DNA from 2 places in the Eikenella corrodens genome. Region 2 is predicted to be linked to the other one. Evidence: riboswitches for the same ligand, from Rfam matches in the RefSeq annotation. Region 2 holds a riboswitch; the other holds the start of a gene.

Region 1 (4,210 bases), 790 kb from region 2:
AGATGCTTATTTTCGGCGATAGTGGGGGAAATGTCCAGTTTTTGTATTTATCTGTATGGAAACGGCAGAGTTTGTTAAGCGGCAGCTTCGGCCGTATTTAAAGCAGTAAAGGCTACCTGAAACGCAGCGCAGCCAAGTTCTGCGAAGCCAAACTTTCAGGTAGCCTTCTTAGCCTGTTTTTAATCAGGCCTTATTTTTTGTCGTGCTGTTTCAGGATTTGATAGAGCTGGTCTTTCAAATGCAGCTTCTGTTTTTTCAGCACTTCCACTTCGTCCAAATTGCCGGTAACCGGATTTTTGACCATATTGGCGATTTTTTCGTCCAGCTCATTGTGTTCGTCAAACAGGCGGGCAAAGCGTTTGTCAGATTGTTTGAGCTGGCTGATGAGGTCGCGATATTCTGGGAACATTATTTTCTCGCTTTCGAGTGGGTAAGGGTTGAACAAACTTTTTATCTTGGTTCTACTTTATCATAGCCGGCGGGAAAAATCGAACGGCTCCCGCTTTTATTCGCTTTATAATGAACCCCTCCAAATTATTGCATTGCCGACATGCCCGAAATCGAAAGCCACCCCTTCCCCGCCCTGCTGCCGCCCGAAGCCACCGTGATGATGATGGGCACCTTCCCGCCCAAGGCGGAAAAGCACGCCATGCTGTTTCACTATCCCAATTTCATCAACGATATGTGGCGCGTGTACGGGCTCGTGTTCTTCAACGATACCGCGCACTTCCAAAAAATAGGCGAAAAAGCATTTGACGCGGAAAAAATCAAAGCCTTCCTGCACGAGCGCGGCATCGCCTCCTGCCCCACCGTGCTCAAAGCCGTGCGCGAGCAAGATAATGCTTCCGACAAATTCCTGCGCGTGGTGGAAACCGTAGATTTGCCCGCCGTACTCGCCCGGCTGCCGCGCTGCCGCCATATATGCACCACCGGCGGCAAGGCCACCGAAGTGCTGCTCTCCCTGCTGCCCGATGCGCCGAAAATGCCGAAAACCGGCGAAACGCTGCCCTTCACTTTGGCCAATCGGCATCTCACCCTCACCCGTCTGCCTTCCACCTCGCGGGCGTATCCGCTGAGTTTGCAGAAAAAGGCAGCGGCATATCGAGCGTTTTTCGAGATGGCAGGATTGGTATAGTTTTCAGGTAGCCTTTCAAGGCGGCTTGAGGCTACCTGAAAATTTGAAAGATTCGGCACTTCAAATAGCTGCGTACAACCCCGCCCCTCTAAAACGTGCCGCAGAAAACCATATCGTGAAATTCCTCATTCACTATATTGCTACAAGGCGGCCAGCCGCAGGCAGCATGAACAATACAGCTAGGCGCACCACGCCATAGCAGCGGATTGGGAATTCCACTATAATCCGCCCCCTTGAGTCGGGGTGCTGCCTTGTGCGGCTGAGAACATACCCGTTGCACCTGAACCGGTTAATGCCGACGGAGGGAACTCGCGGCCGGTTTGGGCGGGATACTGCCCGGTTTGATTGGCCGCAGGCGGTAGAGCAGATTCTGCCGCGGCAACGTGATGATGCGCTCCGATTGATCGGGGCGTTTTTTGTTGCCTGCCATCCTGAGCATGGCACGCAATCTTCACCCGTAAGCAACTGTGTTTTCGCAGTAAATATTTTTCAGGTAGCCTTCCGCTGGCGGCGGGCTGTTGCAAGAGGATTAAACCATGCGTTTCCGTATTTGGCAGGCAAACGGCCTGCCGCACCCTTATGTGATGCTGTTTTTGGCACCGGCGTTCTGGGCCACGAGCAATGTGGCGGGCAAGCTGGGCAAAGCTTGGCTTTCGCCTTATGAGTTTACGTTTTGGCGCTGGGTGCTGGCGGCTTTGCTGCTTTCGTGGCTGTTCCGCGCGCGGATTCGGGAGGATTTGCCTGTGCTCAAACCGCGTGCGTTGTGGCTATTGTTGGTGGGCGGTAGCGGGTTTGCGCTGTTTAATATCGTGCTCTACAGCGCGTTTGCACGCGGGGCGGCGGTGGTGAATGTGTCGATTATCACGGCGCTGATTCCGGTGATGGTGTTGCTCGCGGAGGTGCTGTTTTGGCGCACGCGGGCGCATTGGCTGCAATGGCTGGGGGTGGGGCTGTCGTTTGCGGGCGTGGTATGGGTGGTGGGCCGGGGCAATCCGGCCGCGCTGCTGGAAACAGGTTTGTCGCAAGGGGATGCGCTGGCGTTGGTGATTTCTTTGATTTATGCCGGCTATTCGCTGGCGCTGCGCGCTGCGCCGAAGGTGCATTGGGCAAGCCTGCTGTGGGCTATGTGTGTGGCGGCGGTGGGGGTGAGTGCACCGTTTTATGTGTGGGAAGGGGTGGAGAAAGGCTTTCGAATGCCGCCGTGGCAGGCTTGGCTGCTGCTGCTTTATGTTGCTGTGTTTATTGCGATTTTGTCCAAGCTGTTTTATATGGAAAGCGTGATTGCGATTGGCGCGGGGCGGGCGGCGCTCACAATGAACCTGCTGCCGGTGTTCGGCGCGCTGGTGGGCGCGGCGGCCTTTCCAGACGAGCGCTTGGGCGGCTATGTGCTCACGGCCTTAATCTTGGTGGCGGCGGGAATTGCGGCTTCGGAATGGGTCGCGGCGAGAAAACGGGCTTTGGAAAGCGCGGAATAAGCGGTTAGAATGGAGTCCTTGATATTCATGAAGGCTACCTGAAACGGGTTTGGCATTTTCAGGTAGCCTTTCTACCCCATTACTAAAGGACGAACCATGCAAAACTACCAAGCCCCAGACGAGAAGGGCTTTTTCGGCGAACACGGCGGCGTGTACGTTGCCGAAACCCTGATTCCCGCCCTGCAAGAATTGGCAGCGGCCTACCAAGCCGCGAAAAACGATCCCGTGTTTTGGGAAGCGTTCCGCCACGATTTGAAGCATTATGTCGGCCGCCCCAGCCCCGTTTACCATGCCGCGCGATTGTCCGAGCATCTGGGCGGCGCGCAAATCTGGTTGAAGCGTGAAGACTTGAACCACACCGGCGCGCACAAGGTCAACAACACCATCGGTCAGGCACTGCTCGCCCGCCGCATGGGCAAAAAACGCGTCATCGCCGAAACCGGCGCGGGGCAGCACGGCGTGGCTTCTGCCACCGTCGCCGCACGCTTCGGCATGGAATGCCATGTTTACATGGGCGCGGACGACATCATCCGCCAAGCGCCGAACGTGTTCCGCATGAAATTGTTGGGCGCGAACGTGATCAGCGTCGACAGCGGCAGCCGCACGCTGAAAGACGCGATGAACGAAGCCATGCGCGAATGGGTTGCCCGCGTGGACGACACGTTCTACATCATCGGCACCGCCGCCGGCCCCGCGCCGTATCCCGAAATGGTGCGCGATTTCCAATGCGTTATCGGCAACGAAGCCAAAGCGCAGATGCAGGAAGCCATCGGCAGACAGCCCGACGTCGCCGTTGCCTGCGTCGGCGGCGGCTCGAACGCCATCGGCCTGTTCCACCCGTATATCAGCGAAGAAAACGTGCGCCTCGTCGGCGTGGAAGCCGGCGGTTTGGGCGTGGACACCCCCGACCACGCCGCGCCGATTACCAGCAAAGCCCCCATCGGCGTATTGCACGGCTTCCGCAGCTACCTGATGCAGGACGAAAACGGCCAAGTCTTGGGTACGCACTCCGTGTCCGCAGGGCTGGACTACCCCGGCATCGGTCCGGAACACAGCCATTTGGCCGACATCGGCCGTGTGGAATACCATGCGGCGAATGACGATGCCGCGCTGGAAGCGTTTGATTTGCTGTGCCGTTTTGAAGGCATCATCCCCGCGCTGGAATCCAGCCACGCCGTGGCTTGGGCGGTGGAAAACGCACCGAAGATGGGCAAAGACCAAGTGATTCTGGTGAACCTGTCGGGGCGCGGCGACAAAGACATCAATACTGTGGCGAAGTTGAAAGGGATTGAGTTGTAAGGTTTCAGGTAGCCTTTGAGGCTACCTGAAATTTTACCTGTATCATCATGCCGGATATTCACCGCCTCCCCGCCTCTCTACTCAAAGCTTGGGACAAAGTGCAAGCCGAACGCGGGCGCGAAAAATTCCGCGACAGCGTAAAACGCCAATGGCTGGAACAATTATTTAAAGCCGAACTCAAAACGCGCGGCTTTCAGACGGCCTCCGGCGGTTTTATTTATTGGGTTAAAGACGGCTACATTTTCAGCGTTGTCCAGGTTTATTTGGTGGCCGTGTTTGACGGCAAACCCATCAGTGAGCG
Region 2 (4,210 bases):
CTTCCTGCCTCCGCTCGTTGCCTGCCTGCTGTTCCCCACCGGCTTCGTGCTCGCCATCAGCTACGTCGGCTTCGCCGCCACCGTATGGACGGCATTCGTGCCCGCCCTGCTGCTCTACGCCTGCCGCAAAAAATTCGGCGAAGGCAAAGGCTACCGCGTATATGGCGGGAAATGGCTGATGGCTTGGGTGTTCCTCTTCGGCCTGGCCAACGTGGCCGCCCAAATCCTCAGCCGAGCCAATATCCTGCCCGTGTTTAACGGCTGATACCCGCCAAAAATTTCAGGTAGCCTTCGGATAGCGGCTACCTGAAAAATGGTGGGGAACAGACTTTCCTCCATCTACAACAAAACGAAAGGCTACCTGAATTTTTTCAGGTAGCCTTTTGCTCTTGGTTCTACTCAACTTTCGTGCACTGCCGCCCCGTCCGACGCCGACAGCAACTTACGCACCAGCAGCGTCAGCGCAAACGTGGCCGCAATCACCGGCAGCGTGGTGCCCAGCGGCGGCTGCCATTGCAACATCAGGCGGTAGAACACAAAACCCGCCAGCCACAATACCAAGCTCACCCAATCCACTTCTCCCGAATTCGGCTTGCGTTTCAGCACAAAATAATCCGCAATCTGCACCGCAATCATCGGTGCAAACACCGAGCCGATAAAATACAGAAACCCTTCAAAGCGGCTCACATCAAACACCAGCGCCAGCAGCGTGCCCAGCAGCGTAACCGCCGCTGCCACCGCCACTTCACCAAAACGGCTGCTGATGCTGTAAAAGCTCACCCCGGCCGAATACGCATCCAAAAACGTGGTGCTCACCGTGGACAACACCACCACCAAAATCCCGGCCGCACCCAGCCCGGCATATTGCAGCATCGACGCGATTTCGCTCTGGCCGGCAAACAGCGCCGCCGCCAGCCCGATGGCATACATCCACGAGCTGGTGCAGAAATAAGCCAGCGTAGCCGAAAGCGTGGCCGCCCGTGCCTTGGCTGCGCGGCGGGTGTAGTCCGACACCAGCGGCAACCACGACAACGGCATCACCGCCGCCAGCTCCACCGCCAGCCCGAAACTCATCGCTTCCGCATCCGCCTGCCCGGCCGCCGCCGGCTCGCCGGAGGCTACCTGAACACTCAACCACAGCGTTAACGCAAATAGCGTGCCCATCGACACAAAATTGATTTTGCTGAAATTCCGCATCCCAATACGCAGCCACAGCAAAATCAGCGCGCCGATAATCACACTCCAGCCTATCTGTGCGCCGCTCCAGCCCGCCGTGAGCGCCGCCGCAGCCTGCGCCCCGGTGAAAATCATAATCGCCGTCCAGCCCACCAGCTGCACCACGTTGGCCGCCGAAAACAGCAGCGAGCCGCGACGGCCGAAGGAAAGCTGTACCGTTTCCATCGCACTGCGCCCCGTTTGCGCCCCAATCAGCCCGGCCAGATAAAACAGCACCCCGCCGATCACATGACCAATAGCCACTGCCAAAAGGCCCATGCGCCAGCCCAATGGCGCAAACAGCATGCCGGTGAGAATTTCCGCCACCGACACCGCCGCCCCAAACCAAATCACCGCCGAAGCGGTAACCGAAAGTTTATCTGCCTGCTGTTCCATCAAACTGTTTCCTCTATATTGTGAAAAACTATTCCACCGAGCCGCGTATCAAATGCGCACAAAAAAGCCCGGCACACCAAGCCGGGGGAGCAGAGCAGAGAAGACACCCATCCGTTCCGGATGGGGCAAAGCAACCCGAACAGCACCCGCCGCCCGCATTCCTCTGCCTGATAGTTCCCTACGCCGGTGCTAACCGGATCAGGTACAACGGGTATCCTCTCAGCCGCCCAAAGCAGCACCCCGACTAATTGGGCGCGATTATACCCCGCCGCCCTGTTTTTTCAAGCGGTGGTAGCAAAGGTGGCCGGGCATCCAGTTTTGCAATGCTTCCACCGGCAAGAATGTTTTCACACTCAGTCGTTTCGGTTCCGCAAACGTGCAAATCCGAATGGAAAGAGCACTAAAAACAGGGTAATCGAGAGCCAATTGCTGTTTAGCTTCGGAACTATCGAGGAGCAGCCCAGATGTTTTCAAGTAGCCTCTTCCCCACCCCACAGGCTACCTGAAAAACTTCAGCCAACTCTTACCACATCACCATAGCTCAACTTTGCATCGACAGTTCCCTGCCCGACAAGAATGCGGCAGCATTCAGCTTAAAGGCTACCTGAAAGCGGATATAGTGAGCTTTCAGGTAGCCTTTTGCATACGCCTAACGCCGGCCGCAAGGATGCTGGCGCGCCCTGCCCGGCCGCGTATCGCACAGCGACATGCCGCGCAGTCGGCGTGCCGCATCGGTTAGCTCCGCCCGGCTCGGCAAGTGGCGGAAAGCGTATTGCGCCACATAAAGCGCACGTTCGCCCCGCATCGCTTTTATCCAAGTATATTCCGGCCTGCCGCTTTGCGGGTTGTGCTCGCAGCTCATTTGCCAAAAAGCGAAGGGATAGCCGTTTTCCTGCCCTTCGCTCAGATTGATTGTGTTGCCGCCCGGGCAGGCGCTCCGCCAACCGTCCGACACCGCGCGGCGGAAATCGCTTACCGATCGGGTGTTGCCGGCGAAGGTTTGCAGGGTAACCATCCGCTCCCAGTTTTGCACCGTTTGTCCTCTCGGCACCAGCTCCACAATCGTCTGCCCGCCTTGCGAAGCCCGATATCCGATTTCAAATCCTGCCGGCGGTGCGCTGAAATAAACGATTTCTTCGCCGCGCTGGGCAGGCTTGGCCAGAGCCACCGCGGGCAACAGCATCAATATGGCCGGCCATAGTTTTAGTTTCATGTTTTCATCCTGAATTATTTTGAGTGGGGATAGATCAAACCAGATGGCAACAGGCAGCACATTGCCGCAAAGATTTGTCTGCCCTGTGCCCAAAAGGCTACCTGAAACCTTATTTCTGTTTTCAGGTAGCCTTCATGCAATCAACCGTGAAACTCTTCCACCCAGCCCCCTTCAAAGAAGCCCTGCAAAATCGCCTGCGCGGCCACTTGGTCGAGCACGGGCTTTTGTTTGCGGCCGTGCAGGCCGGTTTGATTGAGGAGCTCGGTGGCATAGAGCGAAGTGAGCCGCTCGTCTGCCCAATACACGGGCAAGCCGAAGCGGCCGTTGAGGCGGTGGCCGAACTTGCGGGCCAAGCGGGTCATTTCGTGTTCGCTGCCGTCGGTGGAAAACGGCAGCCCCACCACGAATTGCACCGGCCGCCATTCGGCCACCAGAGCGGCGATGGCGGCAAATTTTTTGTCGTTGCCCTCGCCGCTGATGGTAGCCAGCGGGTGGGCGATGCCCACTTCGGCGTCGCCCTGCGCCACGCCGATGCGGGTTTCGCCAAAATCGAAGGCCAGCGTGGTGCCGTGTGGGATATTAAGCATGGCCGCCGGTTCGGATGAGTTGTTCGGGTGCAATATTAAGCAGCGACATGGCAGCGTGGTAGCGCTGCTCGTGCGGCATGCCGAATATGATGTGTTCGCTGGCCGGCACGGTGAGCCAGCTGTTTTCTGCCAGCTCGCGCTCGAGCTGGCCGGCGCTCCAGCCGGTGTAGCCCATAAACAGCATGGCCTGCTTCACGCTTTGTTCGTCGTGCAGGTGGGGAAGGATGTCGCCGGAGGAAGTAAGCGCGAGGTTATCGCCCACGATGATGCTGCTCATCCAGTTGCCCGCCGGGCTGTGCAACACAAACCCGCGATCCACCTGTACCGGGCCGCCCAAGAAGATATAGTCGTCAAACAAATGCTGCGGCTCGGCGTGCTGCTGGGCAGACAGAATCTGCCGCAACGGCAACGGCGATGGCTTGTTGATAATCACGCCCATGCAGCCTTCGGCGGAATAGGAGCAAACATACACCACACTCTCGGCAAAGAAATTATCCTGCATATCGGGCATGGCGATGAGGAAATGGTTGGTTAAATCCATAATCGGTTTCGGCGTGTGTGGAAATGATTTGATTATATAGCGGTTATGCCCGATTTAATACCGTGCTGTTTTATCTGGGCTGGCAACTTTCAGGTAGCCTCAAAACTGCCCGCTAGCATTCCTCCGCATCCGATATATCTTCAAACCCCACCACATCACCCCCGAAATAATTCACCAAAATCCCATACGGCTCCGCAATCGGAAACACACTTTCCCGATAAACAATGCTCCAACTCTCCGCCCCGTTGCCAAACGCGA

What was found. Region 2 has a riboswitch for thiamine pyrophosphate ahead of cytX (putative hydroxymethylpyrimidine transporter CytX). Riboswitches for the same ligand answer to the same signal wherever they lie in the genome.
Region 1: linked by a shared signal. The riboswitch ahead of CKV94_RS05220 (DMT family transporter) and the one ahead of cytX (putative hydroxymethylpyrimidine transporter CytX) in region 2 are both predicted to bind thiamine pyrophosphate.

Annotation. Positions count from the first base shown of each region.
Region 1 is NZ_LT906482.1:1,039,818-1,044,027, reverse strand. It holds gene CKV94_RS05230 (YdcH family protein) at 191-409, opposite strand; gene CKV94_RS05225 (hypothetical protein) at 551-1,135, shown strand; TPP riboswitch at 1,365-1,459, shown strand; gene CKV94_RS05220 (DMT family transporter) at 1,672-2,610, shown strand; gene trpB (tryptophan synthase subunit beta) at 2,707-3,909, shown strand; gene CKV94_RS05210 (hypothetical protein) at 3,957-4,210, shown strand, end outside.
Region 2 is NZ_LT906482.1:246,283-250,492, forward strand. It holds gene CKV94_RS01275 (aromatic amino acid transporter) at 1-265, shown strand, start outside; gene cytX (putative hydroxymethylpyrimidine transporter CytX) at 400-1,611, opposite strand; TPP riboswitch at 1,770-1,864, opposite strand; gene CKV94_RS01285 (hypothetical protein) at 2,261-2,824, opposite strand; gene ruvX (Holliday junction resolvase RuvX) at 2,965-3,411, opposite strand; gene CKV94_RS01295 (YqgE/AlgH family protein) at 3,404-3,952, opposite strand; gene CKV94_RS01300 (hypothetical protein) at 4,065-4,210, opposite strand, start outside.